Regions from separate parts of the Streptomyces sp. NPDC006923 genome, predicted to be linked through region 2. Evidence: riboswitches for the same ligand, from Rfam matches in the RefSeq annotation. Region 2 holds a riboswitch; the other holds the start of a gene.
What was found. A riboswitch is a leader RNA that binds a small molecule or an ion and turns the genes downstream of it on or off. The one in region 2 is predicted to bind S-adenosylmethionine.
Positions count from the first base shown of each region.

Region 1: linked by a shared signal. The riboswitch ahead of thrC (threonine synthase) and the one ahead of ABZ707_RS01515 (aminotransferase class V-fold PLP-dependent enzyme) in region 2 are both predicted to bind S-adenosylmethionine.

Region 1 covers NZ_JBEYIF010000004.1:407,569-423,359, forward strand. The annotation lists gene ABZ707_RS10210 (PTS transporter subunit EIIC) at 1-695, shown strand, start outside; gene ABZ707_RS10215 (SpoIIE family protein phosphatase) at 808-3,285, shown strand; gene ABZ707_RS10220 (hypothetical protein) at 3,566-3,832, shown strand; gene ABZ707_RS10225 (DUF6879 family protein) at 3,813-4,328, shown strand; gene ABZ707_RS10230 (helix-turn-helix transcriptional regulator) at 4,370-5,173, shown strand; gene ABZ707_RS10235 (hypothetical protein) at 5,262-5,474, shown strand; gene ABZ707_RS10240 (NUDIX domain-containing protein) at 5,545-6,000, shown strand; gene ABZ707_RS10245 (hypothetical protein) at 6,060-6,986, shown strand; gene groL (chaperonin GroEL) at 7,517-9,142, opposite strand; gene ABZ707_RS10255 (cold-shock protein) at 9,520-9,723, opposite strand; gene ABZ707_RS10260 (ubiquitin-like small modifier protein 1) at 10,088-10,363, opposite strand; gene thrC (threonine synthase) at 10,397-11,692, opposite strand; SAM riboswitch class I at 11,708-11,835, opposite strand; gene ABZ707_RS10270 (glucosyl-3-phosphoglycerate synthase) at 11,991-12,950, shown strand; gene ABZ707_RS10275 (hypothetical protein) at 12,983-13,171, shown strand; gene ABZ707_RS10280 (trehalose-6-phosphate synthase) at 13,258-14,670, shown strand; gene otsB (trehalose-phosphatase) at 14,711-15,559, opposite strand; gene ABZ707_RS10290 (DUF3263 domain-containing protein) at 15,650-15,791, opposite strand, start outside.
Region 2 covers NZ_JBEYIF010000001.1:328,204-343,994, reverse strand. The annotation lists gene ABZ707_RS01570 (aminotransferase class V-fold PLP-dependent enzyme) at 1-303, opposite strand, end outside; gene coxB (cytochrome c oxidase subunit II) at 564-1,526, shown strand; gene ctaD (cytochrome c oxidase subunit I) at 1,523-3,268, shown strand; gene ABZ707_RS01555 (cytochrome c oxidase subunit 4) at 3,265-3,663, shown strand; gene ABZ707_RS01550 (Ig-like domain-containing protein) at 3,777-5,042, shown strand; gene ABZ707_RS01545 (hypothetical protein) at 5,073-5,474, opposite strand; gene ABZ707_RS01540 (heme-copper oxidase subunit III) at 5,672-6,292, shown strand; gene ABZ707_RS01535 (c-type cytochrome) at 6,365-7,174, shown strand; gene ABZ707_RS01530 (Rieske 2Fe-2S domain-containing protein) at 7,171-8,223, shown strand; gene ABZ707_RS01525 (cytochrome bc complex cytochrome b subunit) at 8,220-9,845, shown strand; gene trpD (anthranilate phosphoribosyltransferase) at 10,040-11,107, shown strand; SAM riboswitch class IV at 11,208-11,325, shown strand; gene ABZ707_RS01515 (aminotransferase class V-fold PLP-dependent enzyme) at 11,525-12,928, shown strand; gene ABZ707_RS01510 (Lrp/AsnC ligand binding domain-containing protein) at 12,951-13,232, opposite strand; gene ABZ707_RS01505 (rhomboid family intramembrane serine protease) at 13,229-13,939, opposite strand; gene ABZ707_RS01500 (hypothetical protein) at 14,094-14,336, shown strand; gene ABZ707_RS01495 (NYN domain-containing protein) at 14,372-15,736, shown strand.

The sequences.
Region 1 (15,791 bases), on a different contig from region 2:
GCGAGGTCTCCACGGCCATCGGTGACTTCGCCAACTGGCTCCTGGCCAACGGCGGTTCGGGGGCGGGCTTTGTCCTCGGCGGTCTCTTCCTGCCACTGGTGATGCTGGGGCTGCACCAGGCGCTCATCCCCCTTCACACGACGCTCATCGAACAGCAGGGCTACACCGTCCTGCTGCCCATCCTCGCCATGGCCGGCGCCGGCCAGGTCGGCGCTGCGGTGGCGGTCTACTTCCGCCTCCCCCGCAACGGCTCGATCCGCCGGACGATCAAGTCGGCCCTTCCCGCCGGATTCCTGGGCGTCGGCGAGCCGCTGATCTACGGGGTCTCGCTGCCGCTGGGCCGCCCGTTTGTCACGGCCTGCGTCGGCGGCGCGTTCGGCGGCGGCTTCGTGGGCCTGTTCAACCAGCTCGGCGCGGCCGTCGGCTCGACGGCGATCGGCCCGTCCGGCTGGGCGCTGTTCCCGCTGCTCGACGGCGACAGGGGCCTGGGCGAGATGGCCGCGGTCTATGGCGGCGGCCTGCTGGTGGGCTATGTCGCGGGCTTCGTCGCCACGTACTACTTCGGCTTCACCAGGGCGATGCTGAGCGAGCTCAACGTCGGCACCGACCCGGAGCCGGAGACGGCACCGGCGGCGGCCGTACCGGCTCCGAGCACAGCTCCGGCGGCGCCGCGGCAGGCACCGGCCAGGACCTGACCTCGGGGAGCCGGGCCGGCGACGGGCGGCGGCGTACCGGCGCCTCACAGAGATGTCAGGGAGTGTGGAATTATATGAGTAATGGACATCTATGTGGTGATTGGAGCCCGGCATGCCCGGCTCTGACGGCCGGATGCCCGGGGCGACATCAGAGGCGCTCGGGCTGCCGGGAGCGGCGGTCGCGGTGATCGACGCGGAAGGTTCCGTGATCGGGTGGACGGAGGCCGCGGCACGGCTTCTGGGCTACCGGGCCTCGGAAGTGGTGAACCGCTCCGCCACCCACCTGCTGATGTCCGACGGCGCGGAGCCGGACCCGTCGGCCTGGTCCGCCCTGGCCGGCGCGCGGGAGCCCTGGTCGGGGATGGTGCGGGTGCGGCACCGGGACGGCCGCCCGATCAATATGAGCGTGTGGGCGTCTCCGCTGGCCGCCGAGGACGGCAGGCGGGACTGGTTCATATCGGCGGCCGACCTGTCCGGCACGCCCCTGCCCTCCGGCACCGACGAACTGGTCCTGAGGTCACTCCTCGACGACTCACCGATCGGCATGGCCATCTGGGACGCCGATCTCCGCTGCATCTGGCTGAACAGCACGGTCGAGCGCAGGATCGGCCCGCTGCGCCACCAGCGGCTGGGGCGGCGGGCGGCGGACTCGCTGCCCGGATTCGACACCGACTCGGTCGAGGCCGCGATGCGCCAGGTCCTCAAGGACGGCAAACCGGTGATCGACCACGAATACCGCTGGACCGCCGAGGACGGAAACGAGGAGCGCGTGTTCTCGTCCTCCTTCTTCCGCCTCGACGGACCCGGCGGGAGCCCTCTCGGGGTGTGCTCGATGGTCGTGGACATCACCACCAGTGCGGCGCGCCAGCGCCTCGCCGTCCTCAGTGAGGCGAGCACCCGCATCGGCCGCACCCTGGATGTCATGAGCACCGCGCAGGAACTGGCGGAGGTCGCCGTGCCGCTGCTCGCGGACTATGCCACGGTCGACCTGGCCGAGGCGGTCCCGCTCGGCGAGGAGCCGCTGATGCGCGTGGAGGCCACGGACAGCGGCGTCCCGGTGTTCCGCCGGGCCGGGGTGACCTCGGTCCATGCCGGGATCCCCGAGTCCATGTGGCGCCGCGGGGACCCGGTGTTCGTACCGCCGTCATCTCCCTTCACCGCCGTCCTGAACACGGGAGAAGCACACTTCGAGCCCGTTCTGGACTCCTCCCCCGGCACCTGGCTCGACCAGGACCCCGGCCGGGCCAGGACCATCCACGAGAACGGCATGCACTCGCTGATGATCCTTCCGCTCAAGGCGCGCGGCGTGATCCTGGGCATCGCGGTGTTCATCCGTACGGACACGCCAGCGGCCTTCTCGCGGGACGACCGGCTCCTCGCCGAGGAAATCGTCGTACGGGCCGCGCTGAGCCTGGACAACGCGCGCCGCTACACACGTGAGCGGACGACGGCCCTGGCGCTCCAGCGCTATCTGCTGCCGCGCAACCCGTCGGGCGGCAGCGCCGTCGACGTGGCCTGGCGGTATCTTCCCGCGGACGTGCACGACGGAGTCGGCGGCGACTGGTTCGACGTGATCCCGCTGTCCGGCGCCCGGGTCGCCCTGGTCGTCGGCGATGTCGTCGGGCACGGCATCAACGCGGCGGCCACCATGGGGCGGCTGCGTACCGCCGTGCACACCCTCGCGGACATGGACCTGCCGCCCGAGGAGGTCCTCGCCCGCCTCGACGACCTGGTCGCCCGGCTGACGGACGAGGACGCCGGCGCCAGGGGCTACGCCACCCCGGTCATGGGCGGCACCTGCGTGTACGCCGTCTACGACCCGGTCACCCGCCGCTGCACCATGGCCCGCGCCGGACACCCGCCGCCCGCGATCGTCGACCCGGACGGCAATGTCACCTTCCCCACGGTGCCCTCCGGCGCGCCGATCGGCCTCGGCGTCGGCATGCTCTCCTTCCAGTCCGTCGAGATGGAACTCCCGGAGGGCAGCATGATCGCCCTCTACACCGACGGCCTCGTCGAGACCCGCGAGGCCGACATCGACGTCGGGCTGAACCGGCTGCGGGCCGCGCTCGCCGGGGCCCGGGGCACGCTGGAGCAGATCTGCTCGGACGTGGTCGACTCCGTGGTGGCGCAGGCACCGGCCGAGGACGACGTCGCGCTGCTGCTGGCCCGTACCCGCTCGCTCAGCACGGACCAGTACGTCTCCTGGGAGCTGTCCACGGACCCGGCCGTCGTCGGCAAGGCCAGGTCCCTGGCCGTCCGTCAGCTCGCGGTGTGGGGGCTGGAGGAGCTCAGCACGACCGTGGAACTGATCGTCAGCGAACTGGTCACCAACGCCATCCGTTACAGCTCGGGCGCCATCCGGCTCCGGCTGATCCGGCACAAGTCACTGACGTGCGAGGTCGCGGACGGCGACAGCAACTCCCCGCGGCTGCGCCACGCCCGCTCGACCGACGAGAACGGCCGTGGCCTCTTCCTCATCGCGGAGCTGTCCCGCCGGTGGGGCACCCGCATCGCGCCCGGCGGAAAGATCGTCTGGGCCGAACTCACCCTGCCCACCGGCGCGGCGCTCCCTCCCTCCTCCCGGTGACCGGCGAAGACATCAGTCCCTGACGACACGACGCGCCTCCTCCGGTGGCACGTCGGCACGGGCTCTGGGTCTTTCGTTACGTGCCACCCTCGCGGAGTTCGAGGAGCACTGGCAATCGACACCGTGGCACCACGAGCACCGGCGCTATCACTCGCACCAGGGCGGCGGGCGCCGGGGTTTGTTGCGTCGCGCCAACGTCCCTCACGACCCCTTGACCGTGTGAGCCGAGTGGACGACGCTCAAGCAATCTGCCGCAATCGGACCGACAGGGGGAGAGGTCATGCGCCTGCGTTTCCTGGGGATCATCCCGGACACCGGCAAGGACGATTCGCCCACCATCTGGCTGGACGAGGACAGTGGAGACCTGCTGATCCAGTCCTACCGGGCCACCGAGGAGGAGGTGAAGGCGTGCCAGGAGGTCGGTTCGATCCCCGGCCACGGCACGGACGTCCCGGACCACGAAGCGATCATTCGGCTGCCCAAGGTCATGATCCAGTACATTCCTCGTCCGGACGGAGGCATCGCCGATGAAGCCTCCGGCACGTGAGCCGTTGTCCCGTGCACGGCGAACCGCGATCCACCTGGAGGTTCGTGATCAGTACGCGAGCACTGACCCCGATTTCCTCGAATGGTGCGAGGGGCGCCGCACATTCACGCCGGACAACCGTGCGGACTGGTGGGAAGGCTGGCACGACGCGGTACAGGCTGCCGTTTCGCGTGGGGTCTCGGTTCGTCGTGTCCGCGTGGTGTCCGAGCCTCTGACTGAGTACGTCCGGTGGGAACACGACTATGCGGTGACCAATATCGCCGCCGGTGAGGATGTTCGTTGGCTTCCCCGACGCCAAGCAAAAGACCTCGCGGTGCCCGCTGTTGATTTCTGGGTATTCGACGGCGAGTTGGTGCTTTTCCATCACTTCAGCGGGGACGGCGTTCTGACGGAACGCGAGTACGTCAACGACGCAACCTTGGCCGCGTGGTGCACTGACGCATTCGATGCCGTCTGGGAGCGGGCCACGCCTCACGAGGAGTACAAGCCGGTCTAGTGCAATCAGCATCATCCAGCGCCCAAGAGGCCCGGCACGCCTTGGCCAACCGTCTTCGCGAGTTGATCAAGGATGCCGGACTGGACGGCAAGGATCTCGCAGCCCTGTGCGGCTGGCACCCCTCAAAGGTTTCCCGGATCTCGACAGCGAAGACACAACCGAGTGAGGACGATATTCGGTCGTGGTGCCGTGCATGTGACGCCGAGGATCAGACAGGCGACTTGATCGCCTCGCTTCGGGCCGCAGAAGGCACATGGCTGACGTGGCGTCGGCTGGAGCGCGCGGGACTCAAACGGTCCCAGGAGGAGAGGCTACCGCTATACCAGCGCACGCGGCGTTTCCGCTCATATAGCGTGTGGGCACTTCCCGGACTGCTTCAGACCTACCAATACACCGAGGACGTACTTCGGACGATTCAGCAGCAGCGGGTGCCGGTGGATGACGTGGCCGACGCAGTGGCGGCCCGTATGGAGCGGCAGCGAGTGCTGCGCGAGGGGCAGCGAGTATTTGCTTTCCTGATCGAAGAACCCGTTCTCAGAAACACGCTCAGCACTGCGGAAGCTCAGGAAGAACAGCTGGAGCAGCTACTCACTGCAAGCGCCTTGCCCCATGTCAGTCTCGGTGTCGTTCCTGTCGCTCAGCGACGCCCTCAACTTCCAGTTGAGAACTTTTGGATCTATGACAACGCGCAAGTCAATGTGGAGTTGGTGTCGGGTTATTTGACGCTTACTCAGCCCACTGAGGTCAAGGCGTACTCGGATACCTACACCAAGCTCGCCGACATGGCCGTCTACGGTGCGCGGGCACGTGCCTTGATCTGCAAGGCACGTGACTCGCTCGTCTGACTCGTCTGCAATCACCTGCAATCGGCTGCGAGTTGAGGTCCTCACCGTCCTAGCGTTGTTGTGCTCCAGACGACGCGAAGGGGCCTGCATGAGCGAGCGGCACACCTACCCGAGTGCGCCGACGGCCTTGCCGCTGAGGCTGGACGCCGAACCAAAGCCGGTACCGGGCTGTGCGCACTGCCACAACATCGCCAGGAAGCACGACCGGGCGCAGGTGAACGGCGACGCGAGCAAGCACCGCGCTGCCCGTACTGGCCGCAACTGGCTGTCTGCCACTCCGAACCGGCCGGCTGGCGCGTGACCCGCTCCCCACCGCTCCGGTTGAATCAGCCGCGGGCGCCCCCGGCGCCTGCCCTACCGAAGGGGTACGCATGAAAAGGATCGTCGCCCGGGTGTGGAAACTAATCCGCGGCCCTCTGCAGTGGCGCGTCCTGTGGTTTGCGCACGCCAAATTCATGGTTGGCGTGACGGGCGTGGTGCGAAACGAACAAGGTCAAGTCCTCTTGCTCAAGCACCGAATGTGGCCCGCCGACCGCCCATGGGGCCTTCCTACCGGCTACGCCGTCAAGAGCGAGGAATTCCCGAAGACGATCGTTCGGGAGGTTCGGGAAGAAACTGGCCTTGAAGTCCTTCCGGGAAGACTGGTCCAGGTGACCAGCGGCTACAAACTACGAGTGGAAATCGCCTACGAGGCGCTTCACACGGGTGGAACTCTCAAGCTCGACAGCTTCGAGATTCTGGAGGCGAAATGGTTCAGCCCGGACGCGCTCCCGGATGGGATGCAAGAGAGTCACGTTCAGCTCATCAAGGCGGGCTCGTCGACTTAACGGAACTCGCGCCCAACGAGTCCGTAACCGGCGCTGGGGCAATCGCCGCACTGGCAGCCATGCGCGCCGACGCGTCCCCACTGACGGGCAAACATCCCGCCCACGTCTTTCGGCCCCTCTCAGAAATACTCAGCCGGTGGGCGGCAGACGGAATCGACACCACCCCGTTTCATGCTGGTGTCGAAAACGCCAAGCGCCGGTACGCCGGGTACGGGCTGGCCACGATGCTGCCGCTTGATCGCGTGCTGGTCGGCTGTGACTCCTCGCGTGCCGGTGCCTTCGGCGGGTTTCACCACCCGGACCAGGGATACCGGCACTTTCAGATGGTGGCCGTCATCACCATGTACGGACCCATGGAACGCCGGAATCCTGAGCGCCCCGCACTGGCCCTTCTCGACCTGCTTCGCGCGTACGCCCATGACTGCCTTCACTACGGGTCGCGTCGGCGGTATGTGGAAGTGGCAGGCGTGCCCGTCCGAACTCAATATGGAATTAACTACCGCCGGTCGACCGGACAGTCCTATTCGGCTGCCGACCAGCACGGAAGTCACCACACTCGCAATATCGGAATCGTCATGGAAGGTGCGTGCGACAAAGAGGCGCGTTCCATCACCCGGCAGACGGTGGAGCGCTTCGGCGTGACGGAGCCCTCAGACGTTCTCGGTTCCCTCGCGTTTCGGGACATGACGGGAACGCTGAGGGAGGGGGACGCCGACCGCGCGGCGGGGCTGTCGGGAAGCGACGAGCAGACGCGATACGCGGCGGCCCTCACTGGCTACGAGAACGGCGTCAATCGTCGCTATGCCCGCTTCCTTGAGGAGTTCGCACCCGGTGAAGAAGACGAGTGCCACACACGGCTCCTCGGAGCCATCATCAGCGGTGACGCGACGGTGCTGGGGGCATGGCTGGACGAGCGGCACGGCCCGGGGACCTTCACTGGTCTGTTCCGCACGCCGGGGTACTTCGACCCTGGCTTGACCGCGTGAGCGGTCTCCCGACGGCCCCATCCGTGCGCTGCCCCGTGGCGCACGGGCGGGTCTGCTGTGTGCCCTGACGCTCGTCCTCGCATCGGTCGCGCACGTAGGTGCCTCGCTGCACACGGTGTAGACGTACCCGGGTTCCCGCAGGTGCCGCACCGCACGGCGGGACTCCGGTACATCGAGCGCGCGAGGCCCCGAGGTGACCCTGTACGCGTGCCCGAGTCACGCCGTGGCGCTCGGTGCGGGCCCCGACCCCAGAGGACGAGCTACGCGCCTCGTAGCGACCCCGCAGACAGCCAAACGTCCCGATCGGCGACTCCGCGCGGGGCCCTGTCATTGGCGCGGACGTGCGGGACGGACGTGCGGGTGGGCGCAGAACTGGCAGTGAGACGCGTTGAGGTCCGCGAGCGTCACCCCGGCCCGGACGGTCACTCCGCGTCCCGCCGCCGCGTCCGTCCAGCGAGAAACGCCCGAGGGCGGCACCCCTTCGCGGGGGTGCCGCCCTCGGTCAGGACGGTTGATCGGCCGGAGGCAGATCAGAAGTCCATGTCACCGCCCGGCATGCCGCCGCCCGGAGCGGCCGCGCCGGCCTTCTCGGGCTTGTCGGCGATGACGGCCTCGGTGGTGAGGAAGAGCGCCGCGATGGAGGCCGCGTTCTGCAGAGCGGAACGGGTCACCTTCGCGGGGTCGATGATGCCCTCGGCGATCATGTCGACGTACTCGCCGGTCGCGGCGTTCAGGCCGTGACCGACCGTCAGGTTCCGGACCTTCTCGACGACGACGCCGCCCTCAAGACCACCGTTGACGGCGATCTGCTTGAGCGGGGCCTCCAGCGCGAGCTTGACGATCGCGGCACCGGTGGCCTCGTCACCTTCGAGCTCCAGCTTCTCGAAGACCGAGGAAGCCTGCAGCAGGGCCACGCCACCACCGGCGACGATGCCCTCCTCGACGGCGGCCTTGGCGTTGCGCACCGCGTCCTCGATGCGGTGCTTGCGCTCCTTGAGCTCGACCTCGGTCGCGGCGCCGGCCTTGATGACGGCCACGCCGCCGGCCAGCTTCGCGAGGCGCTCCTGGAGCTTCTCGCGGTCGTAGTCCGAGTCGCTGTTCTCGATCTCGGCGCGGATCTGGTTGACCCGCCCGGCGACCTGCTCGCTCTCGCCGGCACCGTCGACGATGGTGGTCTCGTCCTTGGTGATGACGACCTTGCGGGCGCGGCCCAGCAGGTCCAGGCCGGCGTTCTCCAGCTTGAGGCCGACCTCCTCGGAGATGACCGTGCCGCCGGTGAGGATGGCGATGTCGTTGAGCATGGCCTTGCGGCGGTCGCCGAAGCCCGGGGCCTTGACGGCGACGGACTTGAAGGTGCCACGGATCTTGTTGACGACCAGGGTCGACAGGGCCTCGCCCTCGACGTCCTCCGCGATGATCAGCAGGGGCTTGCCCGACTGCATGACCTTCTCCAGCAGCGGAAGGAGGTCCTTCACGTTGCTGATCTTGGAGTTGACGATCAGGATGTACGGGTCGTCCAGGGACGACTCCATGCGCTCCATGTCGGTGGCGAAGTACGCCGAGATGTAGCCCTTGTCGAAGCGCATACCCTCGGTGAGCTCAAGCTCCAGGCCGAAGGTCTGGGACTCCTCGACGGTGATGACGCCTTCCTTGCCGACCTTGTCCATGGCCTCGGCGATCAGCTCGCCGATCTGGGTGTCGGCGGCGGAGATGGAGGCGGTCGAAGCGATCTGCTCCTTGGTCTCCACGTCCTTGGCCTGCTCCAGCAGGGCGCCGGAGACGGCCTCCACGGCCTTCTCGATGCCACGCTTGAGGGCCATCGGGTTGGCGCCGGCGGCCACGTTGCGCAGGCCCTCGCGGACGAGCGCCTGGGCGAGGACGGTCGCGGTGGTCGTACCGTCACCGGCGACGTCGTCCGTCTTCTTGGCGACTTCCTTGACCAGCTCGGCGCCGATCTTCTCGTACGGGTCCTCGAGCTCGATCTCCTTGGCGATGGACACACCATCGTTGGTGATCGTGGGGGCGCCCCACTTCTTCTCGAGGACGACGTTGCGACCCTTGGGGCCAAGGGTGACCTTGACGGCGTCGGCGAGCTGGTTCATCCCGCGCTCGAGACCGCGCCGTGCCTCCTCGTCGAACGCGATGATCTTGGCCATGTGAAGTGGTCCTCCCGGACAGGGGGTCTCCCCAGGCCGCCAGGCCCAGGGGGCGGGTGGAACGGACCGTACCGGCGCCCGCGACGGACGACCTGAGAGCCGTGCGGTTCCTTGCCCCGCAGGCTCTTCGGGCCTCACCGACCCGGTCCTCAAGCTGTCACTCTCACTTGCAGAGTGCTAATGCCAATGATTAGCACTCGACCCCTGCGAGTGCAAGCTTGTGCTGCCGACACGAGCCCTCGGACGGACAACGCGGGACACGGGACACGGGACGCGGAACACGGGACGAACGCCCGGGAACGCACGAGGGGCCCGCATCCCATCTCTGGGACACGGACCCTTCGGCGTGAGTGCGTCGGTGGCCGATCGCGCCGGAATCAGACGGCGAGCTTGACCATGTCCGCCTGCGGACCCTTCTGGCCCTGCGAGATCTCGAACTCCACTCGCTGACCTTCTTCAAGGGTGCGGTACCCGTCCATCTGGATCGCGCTGTAGTGGACGAAAACATCCGCACCACCGTCGACCGCGATGAAGCCGTACCCCTTCTCCGCGTTGAACCACTTGACGGTGCCCTGAGCCATGCCTAACTCCCCTATTACTGGCCCTTACCGGGGGCCACACTTCGCGTCGGAACGCGTCGACCGCGGCTGAATGTATCTGCCCAACTGCCCTCTGCAACAGGTCAATCGGACGAGAATTCTGGGCATGGCCGAACAGGCATAGCGATGAATTCGCTGCGTTCCAGGGCAAGTCGGGCCGGGCAAAGCGCACGTATAGCGCAAATGTCACCAGGACTTCGGCCCCATGTTGTCGCGTTCTCATATGTGCCGGGCACGGGCGGACGGGGGGCCTTCCCACACTGTATCGCGCTCAACCATTCAGAATGGCCCCCTCCGCTTCTCGCGGAGAGGGCCACTGAGGCACTGCGGGCACGATCCGGCGGACTCAGCCTCCGGCGACGGCGGGGATGATCGAGATGCCCGCGCCCTCGGGGGTGGCGGTCTCCAGGCCCTGCTCGAAACGGACGTCGTCGTCGTTCACGTACACGTTCACAAAGCGGCGCAGCTTGCCCTGGTCGTCCAGGACGCGGGCGGCGATGCCGGGGTGGCTGCTCTCCAGGGACTGGATGACCTCGGAGAGGGTCGCGCCCTCCGCCAGGACCTCGGCCTGACCACCGGTGTACGTGCGGAGAATGGTGGGGATGCGGACCTTGACGCTCATGGTGGGGTGCCTTCCTTCAGTGGTGGGCGGTGCTCAGCGGGCCAGGCCGGCGTCGCGGAACGCGTCGAGGCTCGGGCGGATCGTCGCTGTCGGGCCGGTCGTCGGCGCCACGGCGTCGAGGGTCTTCAGACCGTCACCGGTGTTGAGGACCACGGTGGTCAGGGCCGGGTCGAGGACACCGGCCTCGATCAGCTTCCTGGTCACGCCCACGGTCACGCCGCCGGCCGTCTCCGCGAAGATCCCCTCGGTGCGCGCCAGCAGCTTGATCGCGTCGACGATCTGCTCGTCGTCGACGTCCTCGACGGCGCCCCCGGTGCGCCGGGCGATGTCCAGGACATACGGGCCGTCGGCCGGATTCCCGATCGCCAGGGACTTGGCGATGGTGTTCGGCTTCTGCGGCCGTACGACGTCATGGCCCGCCTTGAAGGCGGTGGACACCGGGGAGCAGCCCTCGGCCTGGGCGCCGAAGATCTTGTACGGGCGGTCCTCGACCAGGCCCAGCTTGATCAGCTCCTGAAGACCCTTGTCGATCTTCGTGAGCTGGGATCCGGAGGCGATCGGGACGACGATCTGGTCGGGCAGGCGCCAGCCGAGCTGCTCGCAGATCTCGTACGCGAGCGTCTTGGAGCCCTCGCCGTAGTACGGGCGGAGGTTGACGTTGACGAAGCCCCAGCCCTCGCCCAGCGGGTCGCCGATCAGCTCGGAACAGAAGCGGTTGACATCGTCGTAGTTTCCCTCGATGCCGACCAGTTCTCCGCCGTAGACGGCGGCCATGACGACCTTGCCCTGCTCCAGGTCGTGCGGGATGAACACGCAGGAGCGGAATCCGGCCCGCGCGGCGGCGGCGCCGACCGCGCCCGCGAGATTGCCGGTGGAGGAGCAGGAGAGGGTGGTGAAGCCGAAGGCGCGGGCGGCCTCGACGGCGATGGCGACGACCCGGTCCTTGAAGGAGTGCGTCGGATTGCCGGAGTCGTCCTTGACGTACAGGCCGCCGGTGACGCCCAGTTCACGGGCGAGATTGTCGGCCTTGACCAGCTTGGTGAAGCCGGGGTTGATGTTCGGCTTGTCGGCCACGTCGGCCGGGACGGGCAGCAGCGGGGCGTAGCGCCAGATGTTGTCCGGGCCCTCCGCGATGCGCTTCTTCAGCTCTTCCGGGGTGCCGCTCGGCAGGTCGTACGCCACTTCGAGCGGCCCGAAACAGCTCGCACAGGCGAAGATGGGGCCGAGGTCGAAACGCTCTCCGCATTCGCGGCACGAGAGTGCGGCGGCGGGGCCGAGATCGACGGATCCGGGGCGGACGTCGGTGGGGTGGACGGTCTGCGCAGACATGGAGGCGAGGCCCTTTCCTCATCTTCCTCACGACGCGTTTCGCCGCGAGACGGAATTGGCACCTTCCCCACCGTGACCTCGCGGTCGGCGGGAGGGTTGCCGGGGCTTCTACGGGCCGTTCCCTCTGCCCCTCTGGATGAGCGCTATGGCGCCGGACCCGGGGTCCGGTGCGTTTTTCCACGGAACGACCCCCGACATGCGACGGCCATTCGTGTTGTTCAAGACTGTAACCGAAGGACCGGACGGTTGAGCTAGTCGTCCGCACCGCGAGATGGATCACTTTCAGGGAGTACCGACCGTGCTGGAAGAGGTGGAACGCTGGCTGACCAGGCGTTCCTGGTCCGTCGCCGACCGTAAGGTCGACCAGCTCCTGGTGGCGAAGGCCACGCGCGGCAGCACGGTGAGCGTGGTGCTGCCGGCCCTCGACGAGGAGGGGACGGTCGGCGAGATCGTCTCCGTGATCCGTCGCGAGCTGATGGAGAAGGCGCCACTCGTCGATGAACTGGTAGTGATCGATTCCGGTTCCGCCGACCGGACGGCCGAGGTCGCGGCGGCGGCCGGCGCGCGGGTGGTGCACCGGGACTCGATCCTGCCGCGGCTGCCCGCGCTGCCCGGCAAGGGCGAGGTGCTGTGGCGCTCGCTGCTGGTGACGAGCGGCGACATCGTGTGCTTCGTCGACGCGGATCTGCGGAACTTCTCGGCGGACTTCGTGTCCGGCACCGTGGGTCCGCTGCTGACCGACCCGGACGTGCAGTTCGTCAAGGCGATGTACGACCGGCCGCTGGGCGGGGAGCCCGGGGGCCCGGCGGGCGGCCAGGGCGGACGGGTGACGGAGCTGGTGGCGCGTCCGCTGCTGAATCTGCACTGGCCCCGGCTCGCCGGTTTCGTTCAGCCGCTGGGCGGCGAGTACGCGGCGCGGCGCTCGCTGCTGGAGCGGCTGCCCTTCCCGGTGGGCTACGGCGTGGAGCTGGGGCTGCTCGTGGACGCCCTGCACACGGTGGGGCTCGACGCGCTGGCCCAGGTCGACGTGGGGGTGCGCGTGCACCGGCACCAGGATGACCGCGCCCTCGGGCGGATGGCCGCGGCGATCTACCGTACGGCTCAGCTACGGCTGTCCCGGGCGCACCTGGTACGGCCGGAGCTGACGCAGTTCGAGCGGGGCGCGGACGGCTTCGTGGCGCGCACGCACGCCGTGGACACGGAGGAGCGCCCGCCGGTGCGGGAGATCGCGGAGTACCCGGCCGGGCGTGCGGCGTAGCCGCCGGCCCTCACGACCTCTCCCTCGTGGGCGTGACATGGCTTCTTGTGGCGCTGGCCATGGCACTGGCGCTGCTGTGTTCCGGGCGGGTGACGGCGGCGGGTTCCGGACGGCCGGACGGCGCCGCCGAGCGGTGGTGGCTGCTCGGCGGGATGGTGGTGGCGCCGGCCGGCGCCGGGGTGGTCGCCCTGGCCGCGGCGCGGAGCCGCCGCCGGGGCTGAGCCGTCACCGGCCGTGCGGCCCGCGTCACCCCCATGGAGTGTCTTCCGTACGTTTGAGCGTTTCCGGGACGGGCTAGGTTCGGCACATGGTCACCCAGCAAGCCGCCCAGGTCCTCGTCGCGTCCAATCGCGGCCCTCTTTCGTACACGCTGCGCGACGACGGCGCGCTGGAGCCGAAGAGGGGCGGCGGCGGGCTGGTGTCCGGTCTGTCCGCCATCGGGCCCGAGACGGACGCGGTCTGGGTGTGCGCGGCGCTCGGGGACGGCGACCGGGAGGCCGTGCGCCGCACGGGCGGCCGGCTGGATCCGGCCGACACGGGCGGGCAGCGCGTCCGCATGCTCGACATCGCGCCGGAGGTCTACGCGGACGCGTACAACGGCGTCGCCAACTCCACGCTGTGGTTTGTGCACCATCTGCTCTACCAGACGCCGCTGGAGCCGTCCTTCGGCCCGGAGTTCCGCGCCCAGTGGGCCTCGTACGAGACCTACAACCGCGCCTTCGCCGAGGCGCTGGCCGACGAGGCGGGCGAGGGCGCGTCGGTCCTGGTGCAGGACTACCACCTGGCGCTGGTGCCGGGGATGCTGCGCGCGCTCCGGCCCGATCTGCGGATCGGGCACTTCTCGCACACGCCGTGGGCGCCGGCCGACTACTTCCGGCTGCTGCCCGACGACATCGCGCGCCAGCTCCTGCGCGGCATCCTGGGCGCGGACCGCGCGGCCTTCCTGACCCGCCGCTGGGCGGACGCCTTCACCGCCTGCTGCACGGCGCTGCTGGGCGGCACGGGGAACACCCGGATCGGCGTGCACGGCCTGGGCGCGGACGCGGACTTCCTGCGCGAGCGCGCGCACCGCCCGGACGTGGACGAGCGCATGGAGTCCCTCCGGGCACAGATCGGCGGCACCGACCGGAAGACCATCGTCCGGGTGGACCGCACGGAGCTGTCCAAAAACATCGTCCGCGGCCTGCTCTCCTACCGCCGGCTGCTGGCCGACCGGCCCGAATGGCGCGAACGCGTCGTCCATGTCGCCTTCGCCTACCCCTCCCGGCAGGATCTGGCGGTCTACCGGGACTACACCGCCGAGGTGCGGCGGCTGGCGGACGAGATCAACGCCGAGTTCGGCACGGAGGGCTGGCTGCCGGTCGTCCTTCATGTGAAGGACGACTTCGCCCGTTCGCTGGCCGCCTACCGGCTGGCGGACGTGGCCCTGGTCAATCCGATCCGCGACGGCATGAATCTGGTCGCCAAGGAGATCCCGGTCGTCTCGGAACACGGCTGTGCGCTGGTGCTGTCGCGGGAGGCGGGCGCGTACGAGGAGCTGGCCGAGGACGCGCTGGTGGTGAACCCGTACGACATCACGGCCACCGCCTCGGCCCTGCACGAGGCGCTCACCATGGAGCCGCACGAGCGGGCGGAGCGCACCAAGCGGCTCGCCGCCGCGGCGACCGCGCTGCCGCCGCAGCGGTGGTTCCTGGACCAGCTCGACGCGCTGCGGGCCTGACGGCCGGGCGGGCGCGGCCGGCCGCGCCCGCCGCACGGCATCAGGCGTCGGCCGCCGCTCGCGCCACGGCCGCGAGGAAGTCCACCACCGCCGCCGGGCCCGGCAGCAGGAGGTCGGCCCGCTCGGCCAGCTCGGGCACTTCCGTGCCGCTGCACACCAGCAGGCCCGGGTGGCCATCCGCGCGCAGGGACTCGACGGCCGCGTACGCGGGAAGGTCTCCCAGGTCGTCGCCCGCGTACAGGACCGTCTCCGCGCCCGTCTCGCGTACGTACTTCGCCAGCGCCACGCCCTTGTCGACCCCGGGCGGGCGCAGTTCCAGGACCATGCGGCCCGGTTCGAGGATCAGGCCGTGGCGGGCGGCCAGTCCGGCGAGCGGCTCGCGCAGCGCGTCGAAGGCGGCCTCCGGGTCCGAGGCGCGGCGGGTGTGGACCGCGACCGCCTGGCCCTTCTCCTCGATCCAGGTGCCGCGCCAGGCGCCGAACCGGTCGAGGAAGCCGGGGAGTTCCGCGCGGACCGCTTCCACACCGGGGTTCGCGGCGGGCGCGTGGACGGTGCCGGTGACGGCGTCCCAGCGCTCCGCGCCGTAGTGGCCGAGGACGACGAGATGCTCCAGGCCCGGCACCCCGGCGAAGCCGCCGTACCGGACCGCGACCCCGGCCGGGCGGCCGGTGATCACCGCGACGGACGCGACCCGCGGCGCCAGGGCGGCCAGCGCCGCGGCGGCGCGCGGGTGGGCGCGGGCCTGCTCGGGGTCGGGGACGATCTCGGCGAGGGTGCCGTCGAAGTCGAGGGCGACGACGGCCTTGCCCGGCCGGGCGAGGAGCGCGGCCAGGCCGTCGGCACCGGCGGCGGTGGCCGGAGTCGGCAGGGGATACGGAGTGCTGCCCATGTCCTCGACCCTATCCGCGGATCCCGGGTCACAATCACGGCCGGCGGAACCCGTGCGCGCGCGGCCCCGGACACGGGCGCACGGCCGCTCTCAGCGGCGCTTCCTGCGCTCGTCCCTGATCCGGCGCAGCCGGTTCACCGTCACCGGATCGTGCGCCAGCGCACGCGGATCGTCCAGCAGCGCGCCCAGGAGCTGGTAGTAGCGGGTCGGCGAGATCCCGAGCCGCTCCCTG
Region 2 (15,791 bases):
CACCGAGGAGTGCTCGACGGCGGACACCACCGCGTGCCGTCCGGTGCGCCGGCGGCCCGCGAGCGCTCCGGACATGCCGGAATGCACCGCATAAGTCCCCGAAGGAGTGAATACCAGCTCGTCGGGCCGGCAGCCCACCGCCTCCGCCGCGGCCTCCCGGGCCGCGTCCAGCAGCAGCACGGCCCGGCGCCCCTCCCGGTAGAGCCTGGCGGGATCGGCCCAGCCCTCGTCCAGCGACGCCTGGAGGGCCTGGCGGGCGACGGGGTGCAGCGGGGCTGAGGACGCGGCGTCGAAGTAGGGCACGCCACCACGCTAATCCCTCTCCGGCGCGTCATGCCTGGTCCTGGCGGCCCGGAACGGACGTCAGGAGTCCCCCGGAAGCGGCCGTTCCACCCCTTCGGGGTGCCGGGCGGCGCGTTGGGCACCCTCCCCGCGCGGCCCCAAATCGCGTCCAGTAGGGTTTGGTCCGCATAAACATCCAAACCCCTGCCCGCGTCAGGGCCGGCGACCGACCGAGACGGCCGCAGCCGGCCGCGCGGGCGAGACTCTCGGGAAGGCGCTACGTGAGTCCCAACGGCTCCGACCGCTCGTCGCGGCGCCCGATGCGGCGGAAGCTGCCGCAGGTGCTGACTGCGGGCCTGATCCTGGCGACCGCCACCGGGTGCACATACAAGGATTTCCCCCGCCTTGGTATGCCCACCCCAGTAACGGAAGAGGCCCCTCGGATCCTCTCCCTCTGGCAGGGCTCGTGGGCGGCAGCGCTCGTCACGGGCGCACTGGTATGGGGTCTGATCCTGTGGAGCGTCATCTTCCACCGGCGCAGCCGTACCAAGGTGGAGGTACCTCCGCAGACCCGGTACAACATGCCCATCGAGGCGCTGTACACCGTGGTCCCGCTCATCATCGTCTCGGTGCTCTTCTACTTCACCGCGCGTGACGAGTCGAAGCTCCTCACCCTCTCCGACAAGCCGGTCCACAACGTGAACGTGGTCGGCTACCAGTGGAGCTGGGGCTTCAACTACATCGAGGACGTGGACGGCAACCCCGCCACGGGTACCAAGATCCCCTCGCAGCTCGACGCCATCCCCAACAGGTTCCAGAAGGACTTCCCGAAAGGTGCGGACGGTGTCTACGACGCCGGCGTGCCGGGCACGCGGAACCCGCAGACCGGCAACCCGGGCCCGACGCTCTGGCTTCCCAAGGGCGAGCGGGTCCGCTTCATCCTGACGTCGCGTGATGTCATCCACTCCTTCTGGGTGGTGCCGTTCCTGATGAAGCAGGACGTCATCCCGGGTCACACCAACTCCTTCGAAGTGACCCCGAACCAGGAGGGCACCTTCCTGGGCAAGTGCGCCGAGCTCTGCGGCGTCGACCACTCCCGGATGCTCTTCAACGTCAAGGTGGTCTCCCCGGAGCGCTACCAGCAGCACCTGGAAGAGCTGGCCAAGCAGGGCCAGAACGGCTACATCCCGTCGGGCATCGCGCAGACGGATCCGGCCAGGAATGCGGAGACGAACAAACTGTGAGCATCCTCAACGAACCCCAGGGTGCCGCCGCAGCGATCAACGGCTCGTACGAGCGTGAGCTGCCGGTACGGCGCAAGCAGCCGGGCAATGTCGTCGTGAAGTGGCTGACCACCACCGATCACAAGACGATCGGCACGATGTACCTGATCACGTCGTTCGCGTTTTTCTGCATCGGCGGTCTGATGGCGCTCTTCATGCGCGCCGAACTGGCCCGTCCCGGCACGCAGATCATGTCGAACGAGCAGTTCAACCAGGCGTTCACGATGCACGGCACGATCATGCTGCTGATGTTCGCGACGCCGCTGTTCGCCGGATTCGCGAACTGGATCATGCCGCTCCAGATCGGCGCGCCCGATGTGGCGTTCCCGCGGCTGAACATGTTCGCCTACTGGCTCTACCTCTTCGGCTCGCTCATCGCGGTGGCCGGCTTCCTCACCCCGCAGGGCGCCGCGGACTTCGGCTGGTTCGCCTACGCCCCGCTGTCGGACGCGGTCCGCTCGCCGGGTGTCGGCGCCGACATGTGGATCATGGGTCTGGCCTTCTCCGGCTTCGGCACGATCCTCGGCTCCGTCAACTTCATCACCACGATCATCTGCATGCGCGCCCCCGGCATGACGATGTTCCGGATGCCGATCTTCACCTGGAACGTACTGCTGACCGGTGTGCTGGTCCTGCTCGCGTTCCCGGTGCTGGCCGCCGCGCTGTTCGCCCTGGAGGCGGACCGCAAATTCGGTGCGCATGTGTTCGACGCCGCCAATGGCGGGTCCCTGCTCTGGCAACACCTCTTCTGGTTCTTCGGCCATCCAGAGGTGTACATCATCGCGCTGCCGTTCTTCGGCATCGTCTCCGAAGTGATCCCGGTCTTCAGCCGCAAGCCGATGTTCGGTTACATCGGCCTGATCGCGGCGACCATCTCCATCGCGGGTCTCTCGGTGACGGTGTGGGCGCACCACATGTATGTGACCGGCGGTGTGCTGCTGCCGTTCTTCTCCTTCATGACCTTCCTGATCGCGGTACCGACCGGGGTGAAGTTCTTCAACTGGGTCGGCACCATGTGGAAGGGCTCGCTGTCCTTCGAGACACCGATGCTCTGGACGATCGGCTTCCTGGTCACCTTCCTCTTCGGTGGCCTCACGGGTGTCATCCTGGCGTCGCCGCCGATGGACTTCCACGTCTCCGACTCGTACTTCGTCGTCGCGCACTTCCACTACGTCGTCTTCGGCACCGTGGTATTCGCGATGTTCGCCGGATTCCATTTCTGGTGGCCGAAGTTCACCGGCAAGATGCTGGACGAGCGGCTCGGGAAGATTACCTTCTGGACGCTGTTCGTCGGTTTCCACGGCACCTTCCTGGTGCAGCACTGGCTGGGTGCGGAAGGTATGCCGCGGCGTTACGCGGACTATCTCGCCGCCGACGGTTTCACCACGCTGAACACCATTTCCACGATCAGTTCCTTCCTGCTCGGTCTGTCGATCCTGCCGTTCTTCTACAACGTCTGGAAGACCGCCAAGTACGGCAAGAAGGTCGAGGTGGACGACCCGTGGGGTTACGGCCGTTCGCTGGAATGGGCGACGTCCTGCCCGCCGCCGCGGCACAACTTCCTCACCCTGCCGCGCATCCGCTCGGAATCCCCGGCGTTCGATCTGCACCACCCGGAGATCGCCGCGCTCGACCAGCTCGAGAACGTCGGCCACGGTGCCGGTTCCGAGGCCCTCGTCGGTGGCAAGGAGGCCGGGAAGTGAGTATCCAAGGCAAGCTCTTCCTCTGGCTGAGCGTCTTCATCCTGATCGTCGCCGCCGTCTACGGCGTGTGGTCGAAGGAGCCGGCCGGTACGACGGCGCTTTTCCTGGCCTTCGGGCTGAGCGTCATGATCGGCTTCTATCTGGCCTTCACCGCCCGCCGGGTGGACGCCATGGCCCAGGACAACAAGGAAGCCGATGTCGCGGACGAGGCCGGCGAGGTCGGGTTCTTCGCCCCGCACAGCTGGCAGCCGTTCTCGCTCGCCATCGGCGGTGCGCTCGGCTTCCTCGGTGTCGCGATCGGCTGGTGGCTGCTCTACTTCTCGGTGCCGCTGATCCTGGTCGGTCTCTGGGGCTGGGTCTTCGAGTTCTACCGCGGTGAGAACCAGAACCAGTAGTCACAGAGCGTCATAGCAAGAACGAGAGGCCCGGGCACCCCGAAGGGGGGTCCGGGCCACCCGTTTGCCTCACTCGTCGTGCTGCGGGTGGCGAATCTTCTTACCGTGTGATCATGAACCACACGCCACGCTTCCGCACCGTCCTCAGTTGCGCCCTGCTGGCCATGTCCCTGGTGGCGGGCGCGACTGCGTGCGGTGACGGTGACAGCAAACGTCACCCGCTCTCCGCGAAGCCATCCAGTAGCGCTGCCGCCGCCGCCAAGATCGTCTTCAGCGGCCCCACAGGCAAGACCAAGGCGGACCCCAACAAGCCTCTTGAGGTCACCGCCAGGACCGGTGACGGCCGCATCACGGACGTCACCGCCATCGATACGAAGGGCCACTACCTGGCGGGCGAGCTGGCCGCCGACGGCACGCGCTGGCACTCCACGGCGGCGCTGGCGGCCGGTACCCGCTACACGGTCAAGGTGGCCACCGAGAGCAAGAAGGGCACCTCCGGCGTCCGGACGCTCTCCTTCGACACGCGCCCCGCCAAGAAGAAGCTGGAGGTCGAATTCGGCCCTGAGGCGGGCGAGTACGGCGTGGGACAGCCCATCACCGCCACACTCAGCGAGCCGGTCAAGTCAAAGGCGGCCAGGGACGTCGTCGAACGCGCCCTCAAGGTCCGCTCCACCCCCTCGGCGGAGGGCGGTGCCTGGTACTGGGTGGACGACACCGAGCTGCACTACCGCCCCAAGGAGTACTGGCCCGCCAACTCGGTCATCACGGCGACCAGCAACCTCGACGGCGTGCGGGTGAGCAACAAGCTGTACGGCGCCGCCACCAAGCCGCTCAAGCTGGAGATCGGCGACCGGGTCGAGGCCATCGTCGACGCCAGCTCGCACTACATGACGGTCCTCGTCAACGGGGAAGAGATCAACAACATCCCCATCACCACGGGCAAGCCCGGCTTCTCCACCCGCAACGGCGTCAAGGTCGTGCTGGGCCAGGAGTACTACGTACAGATGCGCGGCACCAGCGTCGGCATCGGCGGCAGTGAGGGCTACAACCTGCCCGTCTACTACGCGACCCGCGTCACCTGGAGTGGTGAATACGTCCACGCCGCGCCGTGGTCCGTCGGCTCGCAGGGTGTCGCCAACGTCAGCCACGGCTGCGTCGGTATGTCCACCGCCAACGCGGCCTGGTTCTTCGAGACGTTCCGCCAGGGCGACCTCGTCGAGGTCATCAACAGCGCGGGCGACTACATGGAGGACTTCGGCAACGGCTTCGGCGACTGGAACGTGGACTGGGAGGACTGGCGCGAGGGCAGCGTCCTCCAGGCCGGGACCAGGGAGGGCAGCAGCCCCGCCGACTACGCGCGGCTGCGTCCCTCGATCTGATCCCGGTCCCGACCGCTTCGCGGACGCCTCTCAGGCGCCCACGGCGAGCCTGCCGCGCAACAGAGCGGCCAGGGCGTCCGCGAAGCCGACCGGCTCGACCGGCAGCGTCACCGCGGCGTCCGCCCGGCTCCAGGTGGCCAGCCAGGCGTCCTGCGGACGGCCGATCAGCAGCAGCACCGGCGGGCAGTGGAAGACCTCGTCCTTGATCTGCCGGCAGACGCCCATACCGCCCGCAGGGACGGTCTCACCGTCCAGCACACAGACGTCGACGCCCCCCGCGTCCAGCGCCTTCAGCACCGCGGGCAGGGTCGCGCACTCCAGGAACTCGACCGGCGGCACGTCCCCGGCCGGCCGGCGTCCCGCCGCCAGCCGTACCTGCTCGCGGGTGTTCGCGTCGTCGCTGTAGACCAGCACCGTGGCGGTCGGCTGCATTGTTCCTCCGTGACATCAGTGTCTGCGAGGGCTTCAGGGCTCCATTGCCGTGAACCGATGCGGCGGATGCTACTCCGTCGGACCGCGTGTCAGCACGGGTAATGACGTCCCTTCGCTGGGCCGTTCGGGCAGGGCACACACCATGGACACACCGAACGGCACCCCCCGGAGTGAGGGCGGGATAAGCGACCGACATAATGTCGGTCGTGGCGACAGCAACGACAGTAGAAACCGGGCACGCGCACCCGTCGGTCAATCGGCCGAACCTCACCAGCGTCGGAACGATCATTTGGCTGAGTTCCGAGCTGATGTTCTTCGCGGCCCTCTTCGCGATGTACTTCACCCTGCGATCGGTGATGGGTGCGGCCCACTGGAAGGAAGTGGCTTCGCACCTGAACGTCCCGTTCTCGGCGACGAACACCACCATCCTGGTGCTCTCCTCCCTCACCTGCCAGCTCGGCGTCTTCGCCGCCGAGCGGGGTGACGTGAAGAAGCTCCGGACCTGGTTCATGGTCACGTTCGTGATGGGTGCGATCTTCATCGGCGGTCAGATCTTCGAGTACACGGAGCTGGTCAAGGAGGACGGCCTCTCGCTCTCCTCCGACCCGTACGGCTCCGTGTTCTATCTGACCACCGGCTTCCACGGTCTGCACGTGACAGGGGGTCTGATCGCGTTCCTGTTCGTTCTCGGCAGGACGTACGCGGCCAAGAGATTCACTCACGAGCAGGCGACCGCCGCCATCGTCGTGTCCTACTACTGGCACTTCGTCGATGTCGTCTGGATCGGCCTTTTCGCCACGATCTACTTGATCAAGTAGCCCGGGCACCGCGCCCGACGCGCACACAGTCCAGAAGCACCGACGCAGAAGATCCTGACACCGGGGTAATCCGTGAAAAAGCTCTCCGCACGACGACGCCATCCGCTGGCGGCGGTCGTCGTCCTACTCTTCGCGCTGGCGGCCACAGGGGGGCTGTACGCCGCGTTCGCGCCCGCGGGCAAGGCGCAGGCCGACGAGACCGCCCAGTCCCTCGCCATCGAGGAGGGCAAGAAGATCTACTCCGTCGGCTGCGCGAGCTGCCACGGAGCCGGCGGTCAGGGCTCCTCTGACGGCCCGAGCCTGGTCGGCGTCGGCTCCGCCGCCGTGGACTTCCAGGTCGGCACCGGCCGTATGCCCGCCCAGCAGCCCGGCGCCCAGGTGCCGAAGAAGAAGGTCATCTACTCGCAGAAGGAGATCGACCAGCTCGCCGCATACATCGCTTCTCTCGGCGCCGGCCCGATCGTGCCGACCAAGGAGCAGTACAACCCCGAGGGTGCGGACATCGCCAAGGGCGGCGATCTGTTCCGTACTAACTGCACCCAGTGCCACAACTTCACCGGCGAGGGTGGTGCGCTGACCCACGGCAAGAACGCGCCCAGCCTTGAGGGTGTGGATCCGAAGCACATCTACGAGGCCATGCAGACCGGCCCGCAGAACATGCCGTCCTTCCCGGACTCCACCATGCCGGAGCAGCAGAAGAAGGAAATCATCGCCTACGTCAAGGCGGTGAACGGCGACGAGACGGAGAGCCCCGGCGGTCTCAGCCTCGGCGGACTCGGTCCCGTCAGCGAGGGTCTGTTCGCCTGGATCTTCGGTCTGGGTGCTTTGATCGCAGTTGCCATCTGGGTCGCGGCCCACACCGCTAAGGCCAAGAAGTCATGAGTAGCCAAGAGATTCCAGAAGAGACCCTGCCGAGCGAGCAGGGAGCCGCGCACGGCGCGGTGGCCCACGCGGACGACCCGTTCGCCGACCCGGGACTGCCGGCCCACCGGCCGCGCATCCAGGACATCGACGAGCGGGCGGCCAAGCGGTCCGAGCGGGCGGTCGCCTTCCTGTTCCTGCTGTCGATGCTGGCCACTGTCGCCTTCATCGCCTCGTACGTGGCGTTCCCGGTCGACAAGAGCCTCTACATCTGGCCCATCGGCCACGTCAGCATCCTGCACTTCTCGCTCGGCATGACGCTGGGCATCGCCCTGTTCTGCATCGGCGCCGGCGCGGTCCACTGGGCCCGCACGCTGATGTCGGACGTCGAGACGGCGGACGACCGCCATCCGATCGAGGCGGCGCCCGAGGTCAGGGCGAAGGTCCTGGCGGACTTCGCGGCCGGTGCCGCGGAGTCGGGCTTCGGCCGGCGCAAGCTGCTCCGCACCACGATGTTCGGCGCGCTCGCGCTGGTGCCGCTCTCCGGTGTGGTCCTCCTGCGCGACCTGGGCCCGCTGCCCGAGAAGAAGCTCCGCACCACGATGTGGAAAAAGGGCAAGCAGCTCATCAACATGAACACCAATGAGCCGCTGCGTCCCGAGGACGTCGTCGTGGGCTCGCTGACCTTCGCCATGCCCGAGGGGCTGCACGAGGACAGCGAGGACTTCCAGAAGCAGATCGCCAAGGCGGCCCTGATGATCGTCCGGATCCAGCCGGACGAGATCAAGGACAAGCGCGAGCTGGAGTGGTCCCACCAGGGGATCGTGGCCTACTCGAAGATCTGCACCCATGTCGGCTGCCCGATCAGCCTGTACGAGCAGCAGACGCACCACGTGCTCTGCCCGTGCCACCAGTCCACCTTCGACCTCTCCGACGGCGCCCGAGTCATCTTCGGCCCGGCCGGTCACGCTCTTCCGCAGCTTCGGATCGGTGTGAACGCTGAGGGCAACCTCGAAGCGCTCGGCGACTTCGACGAGCCCGTCGGCCCTGCCTTCTGGGAGCGCGGATGAGTACCGCTGACGACAAGAACCGCAAGGCGCCCGCCGGTGAGCGGGTCGCCGACTGGGCGGACGGCCGGCTGGGGATCTACGGCCTGGCCAAGGCCAATATGCGGAAGATCTTTCCGGACCACTGGTCCTTCATGCTCGGTGAGATCTCGCTCTACAGCTTCATCATCATCATCCTCACGGGTGTCTATCTGACGCTGTTCTTCCACCCCTCGATGAACGAGGTGGTGTACCACGGCGGTTACGTCCCGCTCCAGGGCGTGCGGATGTCGGAGGCGTTCTCCTCGACACTGGACATCAGCTTCGACGTCCGCGGTGGTCTGCTGATCCGGCAGATCCACCACTGGGGCGCGCTGATCTTCGTCGCGGCGATGCTCGTGCACATGATGCGCGTGTTCTTCACGGGCGCGTTCCGGAAGCCGCGCGAGATCAACTGGCTGTTCGGCTTCGGGCTTCTGGTCCTGGGCATGTTCACCGGGTTCACCGGCTACTCGCTCCCGGACGACCTGCTGTCCGGTACCGGTGTCCGCTTCATGCAGGGCGCGATCCTGTCCGTGCCGATCGTCGGTACGTACCTGTCGATGTTCCTGTTCGGCGGGGAGTTCCCCGGCGGCGACTTCGTGGCCCGGTTCTACTCGATCCACATCCTGCTGCTGCCGGGCATCATGCTCGGCCTGCTCGTGGGCCATCTGATCCTGGTCTTCTACCACAAGCACACGCAGTTCGCGGGTCCCGGCCGCACGAACAAGAACGTCGTGGGCATGCCGCTGCTGCCCATCTACATGGCGAAGGCCGGCGGCTTCTTCTTCCTGGTCTTCGGTGTCATCTCGATCGTCGCGGCCATCGCCACGATCAACCCGATCTGGGCGATCGGCCCGTACCGCCCGGACCAGGTGTCCACCGGTGCTCAGCCCGACTGGTACATGGGCTTCTCCGAGGGCCTGATCCGCTTCATGCCCGGCTGGGAGATCAACGCGTGGGGTCACACCCTTGTCCTGGGTGTCTTCATCCCGCTGATCATCTTCCCGCTGGTGCTGGTGGCGATCGCGGTCTATCCGTTCATCGAGTCCTGGGTCACCGGGGACAAGCGCGAGCACCACATCCTGGACCGCCCGCGCAATGTGCCGACCAGGACCGCCTTCGGCGTCGCCTGGCTGACCTGGTACTTCGTCCTGCTGGTCGGCGGCGGCAACGACATCTGGGCGACGCACTTCCATCTGTCGATCAACGCGATCACCTGGTTCGTCCGGATCGCCTTCTTCGTCGGACCGGTCGTGGCGTTCGTCGTCACCAAGCGGATCTGCCTGGGGCTCCAGCGGCGTGACGCGGAGAAGGTGCTGCACGGCCGCGAGTCCGGCATCATCAAGCGGCTGCCGCACGGTGAGTTCATCGAGGTCCACACGCCGCTCGACCAGAGCGCCCTGCACACGCTCACCGCCCACGAGCAGTACCAGCCGGCCGAGATCGGCCCGACGGTCGACGAGAACGGTGTCGAGCGCAAGGTGACGGCCGGTGAGAAGCTCAAGGCCAAGCTGAGCAAGAACTACTACGGCGAGGGAAACCAGATTCCCAAGCCCACCGCCGAGGAGTACAAGGAGATCACCAGCGGCCACGGCCACCACTGATCCCACCGGCCTCCAGAGGTCGCCACCACCGAGGGCCCCGGCCCGGTTCCCGCGAGGGACCGGCCGGGGCCCTCGGCGTGACACGGCCCTGTCCGCAGTACGGGCACCCGCTCTCGGGGCCCCGGGCGCGCCGATAGGCTTGCGCGCAGGCCCTTGCGGGGCCGGACACCGTCCACAGACACCCAGGAGCGAGCATGAGCGCTGTTACCCCCGTCGGAGGCGACACCGTGGCGGCCCGCACCTGGCCGGGCTTGCTGAACCCGCTGCTGCGCGGTGAGAACCTGACCACGGACGACGCCGCCTGGGCGATGAACAGCATCATGAGCGGCGAGGCCACCGATGTGCAGATCGCCGGCTTCGCCGTCGCGCTGCGGGCGAAGGGCGAGACCGTCGAGGAGGTCTCCGGGCTGGTACGCGCCATGTACACGCACGCCAACACCATCGAGGTGCCGGGCCGCACCGTCGACATCGTCGGCACCGGCGGCGATCTCGCCAAGACCGTGAACATCTCCACGATGTCCGCGATCGTCGTGGCCGGCACCGGGGCCAAGGTCGTCAAGCACGGCAACCGCGCGTCCTCGTCGGCGAGCGGCGCCTCGGACGTACTGGAGCGGCTCGGCGTCAACCTGGAGCTGACCCCGCGCCGGGTCGTCGAGGTCGCCGAGGAGGCGGGGATCACCTTCTGCTTCGCCGTGAAGTTCCATCCCGCGCTGCGCTACGCGGCCAAGGCCCGCAGGGAACTCGGCGCGCAGACCACCTTCAACATCCTCGGCCCGCTCACCAACCCGGCCAGGGTCCGGGCGCAGGCCGTCGGCGTGGCGGATCTGCGGATGGCGCCGATCGTGGCGGGTGTGCTCGCCGACCGGGGCAACTCCTCGCTGGTCTTCCGCGGCGACGACGGCCTCGACGAGCTGACCACCACCGCCCCCTCGCGGGTCTGGACGGTACGGGACGGAAAGGTGACCGAGGGGGCGTTCGACCCGCGCGACGTGGGTCTGGAACTGGTACCGGTCGAAGCGCTGCGCGGCGGAGACCCGGCGTACAACGCGGAGGTGGCCCGTCGGCTGCTGGCCGGCGAGACCGGCCCCGTACGGGACGCCGTACTGCTCAACGCGGCGGCGGCGCTGGTGGCCCTGGACCAGACGGGGGACCCGCTGGACCTCCAGCTCGCGGCGGGGATCGCACGGGCGGCGGAGGCGATCGACTCGGGCGCCGCCGCTCGAACGCTGGAACGCTGGGTATCGGCGAGCAACGCGGTCTGAAGCCCGAAACCCACACCTGCACCCCGCCGGACGGCGACCCGTCCCGCATCGCGGACGCCACCTTGGGCCGCTCCCTCCGCTGTGCCATAATTTCGCCCAAGGTCATGAGTGACAGCGATTTAGGCCCCGGCTCGCTGTCCGGCAACCCTCCGTCCGTGGCGGGGTGCCCCGGGTGAAGACCAGGCCGTAGGCAGCGAGGTCTGCGGCAAGCGCGGACCCCTGCCACCTTTGGGGTCCTGGTCCTCAAGGGAGCAGTCTCGTGAGCAAGCGAATGCGCTAGGGCTTTCCGGCCCCCTCTTCAGCACACCTCCGCACGGTCACTCCGTGTGTCGAGGCATTCACCGCGTCTGTGGCCGTTTTGTCGTGCCGTCGCGCGGGTCCTTGAAGCCGCTCCGTCTTGTCCTGGGAGATATCGCCATGTCCGCGTACCCGAATGCCACCGCCACGACGACCCCGTCCGACGACCCCGCCTGTGCCACCCCGCTGCCGGTGCTCGGACGCGACGTCACCGTCCCGCTCGTGACCGGCGGGGAGGTCACGTACGCCGCGCTGGACTACGCCGCCAGCGCTCCGGCCCTTCAGCGGGTGTGGGACGACGTCGCCGCCTACGCCCCGTACTACGGCAGCGTGCACCGGGGCGCCGGCTATCTGTCGCAGCTCTCCACGGACCTCTTCGAGAACAGCCGCCGTACGGTCGCCGAGTTCCTCGGCTGCCGCGCCGACGACCAGGTCGTCTTCACCCGGTCGACCACCGACTCGCTGAATCTGCTGGCGTCCGTCGTGCCCGACGGCTGCGAGGTGTTCGTCTTCGAGACGGAGCACCATGCCTCGCTGCTGCCCTGGCGCGACGCCCGGGTGACCTATCTGAACGCTCCCCGTACGCACGCCGAGGCCGTCGCCGCGCTGGAAGGCGCGCTGGCCGGCCGGGACGCCGGGGGACCGGCGCTGGTCTGTGTCACCGGTGCCTCCAATGTGACCGGGGAGCTGTGGCCGGTACGGGAGCTGGCGGCGGTGGCGCACTCCCATGGCGCCCGTATCGTCCTCGACGCCGCCCAGCTCGCCCCGCACCACCCGGTGGACATCACCGAGCTGGACGTCGACTGGGTGGCCTTCTCCGGGCACAAGCTGTACGCGCCGTTCGGCTCCGGGGTGCTCGCGGGCCGTGCCGACTGGCTGCGGGCGGCGGAGCCGTATCTGGCCGGCGGTGGCGCGAGCCGCGCGGTGACCCGGCGTTCGGACGGCGGGGTGGACGTCGACTGGCACACCACGGCCGCCCGTCATGAGGCCGGTTCGCCCAATGTGATCGGGGTGTACGCGATCGCCTCCGCCTGCAAGGCGCTGACCGAGGCGGGCTTCGGCCCGCTGGCCGCGCGCGAGCAGCGGCTCGTCGGGCTGGTGCGGGCGGGCCTGGCCGAGGTGCCCGGCGTCAGGGTGCTGTCGCTGTTCGGCGACGACGCTCCGCGGGTCGGCGTGCTGTCGTTCGTGGTCGACGGCTGGAACAGCTCGCATTTCGCCGCCGCACTGTCGGCGGAGTACGGCATCGGCGTCCGGGACGGTCTCTTCTGCGCCCATCCGCTGGTGCGGACCCTGCTGGACAGCGACCCGCAGGAGCCCGGGGAGTGCGGCGCCCCGGAGGCCGCGCCGGGTGAGCGCTCGCTCAACGCCATCCGTGTCAGCTTCGGCGCCGGGACGCCGGACGAGCACGTGGAGCGGTTCGTCCGGGCGGTCGGCGAGCTGGTGCGCGAGGGCGCCCGGTGGAACTACCGCACGGAGGACGGCCGCTGCGTCCCGGACCGGGACGGCGTGGCCGCCGCCGCGTAGCCGGAGGCCCGGAGAAGCGGCCTTACGCGTCGAGACCGATGGCGAAGGCCGCTTCGAGGTCGTGCTGGGAGTACGTACGGAACGCCACATGGGTGTCGGTGGCCTCGACGCCCTCGATCTTGCTGATGCTGCCGGGGATCACATCCGCCAGATCGTCGTGCCTGGACACCCGCACCATCGCGATCAGGTCGTAGGTGCCGGTGACCGAGAAGACCTCGCTGACGCTGTCCAGGGCGGCGATCGACTCCGCGATCTCGGGGATCCGGTCCACGCTGGTCTTGATGAGCACGATCGCGGTGATCACGGTTGGCGTTCTCCCTCGGTGGCCGCGGTTTTGCCTTTCATTCTATCGGTACGCCAGTAGCGCGCCGAGGCGTAGAGGAGGCCGGTCCCGAAGCCCACCACATGCGCGAGATAGGCGACCCCGGGGCCCGGGCCCGCGCTCCGCGCCGCCAGCCACTGGAGCACGAACCAGAAGATCAGCACGATCCAGGCGGGAAAGCGCAGCGGCAGAAAGAGCAGGAACGGGAAGAGGCTGGTGACGCGCGCTCGGGGGAAGAGGTAGAGAAAGGCGCCGAGCACCCCCGAGATCGCTCCCGAGGCCCCCACCAGGGTGTGGTCGGAGGCGGCGTTCACGGCGGCGTAGGCGACGAGCGCGAGATAGCCGACGACGAGATAGAAGAGCGTGAACTGCACCCGGCCCATGCGTTCCTCGGCCATCGCGCCGAACACGAACAGATAGAGCATGTTCCCCAGCAGATGCAGCCAGTTGCCATGCACGAACAGCGCGGTCAGAGGGGTGAGAAGGGGGTGGGGGGAGCCCCGCATCAGCTCGCTCGGGATGACACCCCACCGTTCGAAATAGGCGCTCTGCGCGGCGAGCAGCGCGTCGCCGCGCCCGTATCCCGGGTTGAACCCGGACACCGGACTGACCAGGAAGGCCAGACAGCAGAGGCCGATCAGTCCGTAGGTCACCACCGGCCCGCCGGCCGCCGTCCGCCAATTGATCACGGACAGAGCATGGCGTACCGGGAGTGAATGGCACAGAGTGCCTCGCCGCTCCCGGGGATACCCGCTAGGCCGTAGGGTTACGGGGAGTACATCCGCCAGTTCGACGGCGCACCGCGGGAAACCGCACAAGGGACGACGAGAAGAGGACGGCACGATGACAACGGTCCCCCCGCCGACGGCCACCACCCGGTGGCGCTGCACTCTGTGCGGCAATCTCACGCGCTTCGATGTGACACGGTCGTCGAAGGTCGTCGAGTACGTCCATCTGGACCTGGCCGGGGAGCCCGAGGTCGAGGAGCGCGAGGTGGTCAGTGAGACCATCGACTCGGTGCGCTGCCGATGGTGCAATGCGGTGGACCAGATCGAACTGGTGGACAGGCCGGGCGCCGGTTCCTGAGGGAGCCGCCCGAAAGGGTAGTGGGGTGACGGATCGTGGAGCAGCCCGCGAGTGGTGCTGAGCCGGCCGGCGCGGTCGGCGGTGGCGCCGCCGAGGCGCTCGACCGTCCGCTCCCGGACGGGGTGCGGCACCGGGTCATCGCGCTGGTGTCGGACGCCTTCGGCGGTCTGACCGTCACCGAACTCCCCGTGCAGCTCCGGCAGTACGCCCGGTTCGCCCCGAACCGGCGGGCGAAGTTCGCGGGCAACGCGATGGCGGCCGCCCTGGAGAGCGATCCGCTGTTCCGGCAGCGGATCGGCGAGCGGATCGGCCAGTCCCAGCCCGAGCTGGCCGCCGCCCTGGAGTCGGGATCGCCGCCCGCGGCGGCCGACCCGGTCGATGTGGCCGCCGCCGCGTATGTGCTGCGTCCCCCCGGATGGGTGAAGTTGGTGGCCGCCGCGGGGGAGGAGGCCCAGCGGGCGGACGCCGAGCGCGCCGACGAGGAGACCCGTCGTGAGCTGGAGCGGCTGCGCGAGGAGCTGGCCGCCGCCAGGGCCCAGACGAAGAGCGAGACCGACCGGCTGCGCGCCGAGCTGGAGGCGGCCCGCAAGGAGACGGAATCGCTGCACCGCAAACTGCGCAGCGCCCAGAGCGACATAAAACGGGGCGAGGCCGCCCTGCGCCGTACGAACGCGGAGACCGAGGCGCTCAGGGCCGACGCCGCCGCTCAGGTGTCGGCCGCCGAGAGCGAGACGCGCCGGATCAAGGCCCGGCTGGGTGAGGCGGAGTCGGCGGTCGAGGCGAGCCGCAGGGCCGCCCGCGAGGGGCGCTCCGTGGAGGACATGCGGCTGCGGCTGCTGCTGGACACGGTGCTTGAGTCGGCCCAGGGGCTGCGGCGCGAGCTGGCCCTGCCGCCCGCCGCCGCCCGGCCCGCCGACACGGTCGACGCGGTCGAGCCCGGCCGGATGTCCCCGAAGGACGTGGCGGCCCGCGCGCTCTCGGAGACCGATCCCGCGCTGCTCGACCAGCTTCTCGCGCTGCCGCAGGCGCATCTGATCGTGGACGGCTACAACGTCACCAAGACCGGCTATCCCACGATGCCGCTGGAGAAGCAGCGGCTGCGGCTGCTGGGCGGGCTCGCCATGCTCGCGGCGCAGACGGGCGCCGAGATGACCTGTGTGTTCGACGGCGCGGAGCTGGCGGCGCCGGTGCTGCTCGCCCCGCCGCGCGGTGTGCGGGTGCTGTTCTCCAAGGCGGGAGTGACCGCCGACGAGTTGATCCGTCAGCTCGTCAGGGCGGAGCCACCGGGCCGGCCGCTGGTGGTGGTCTCCACCGACCGCGAGGTCGCGGACGGAGTGGCGAAAGCCGGAGCACGCCCGGTCGCGTCCGCTTTGCTGTTGAAGAGGCTTTCGCGCGTCTAGTCAACTCTTGTGTGCAATGACCGAATTGACTGCCTCGCGGGGCAGCGCAGTGTCG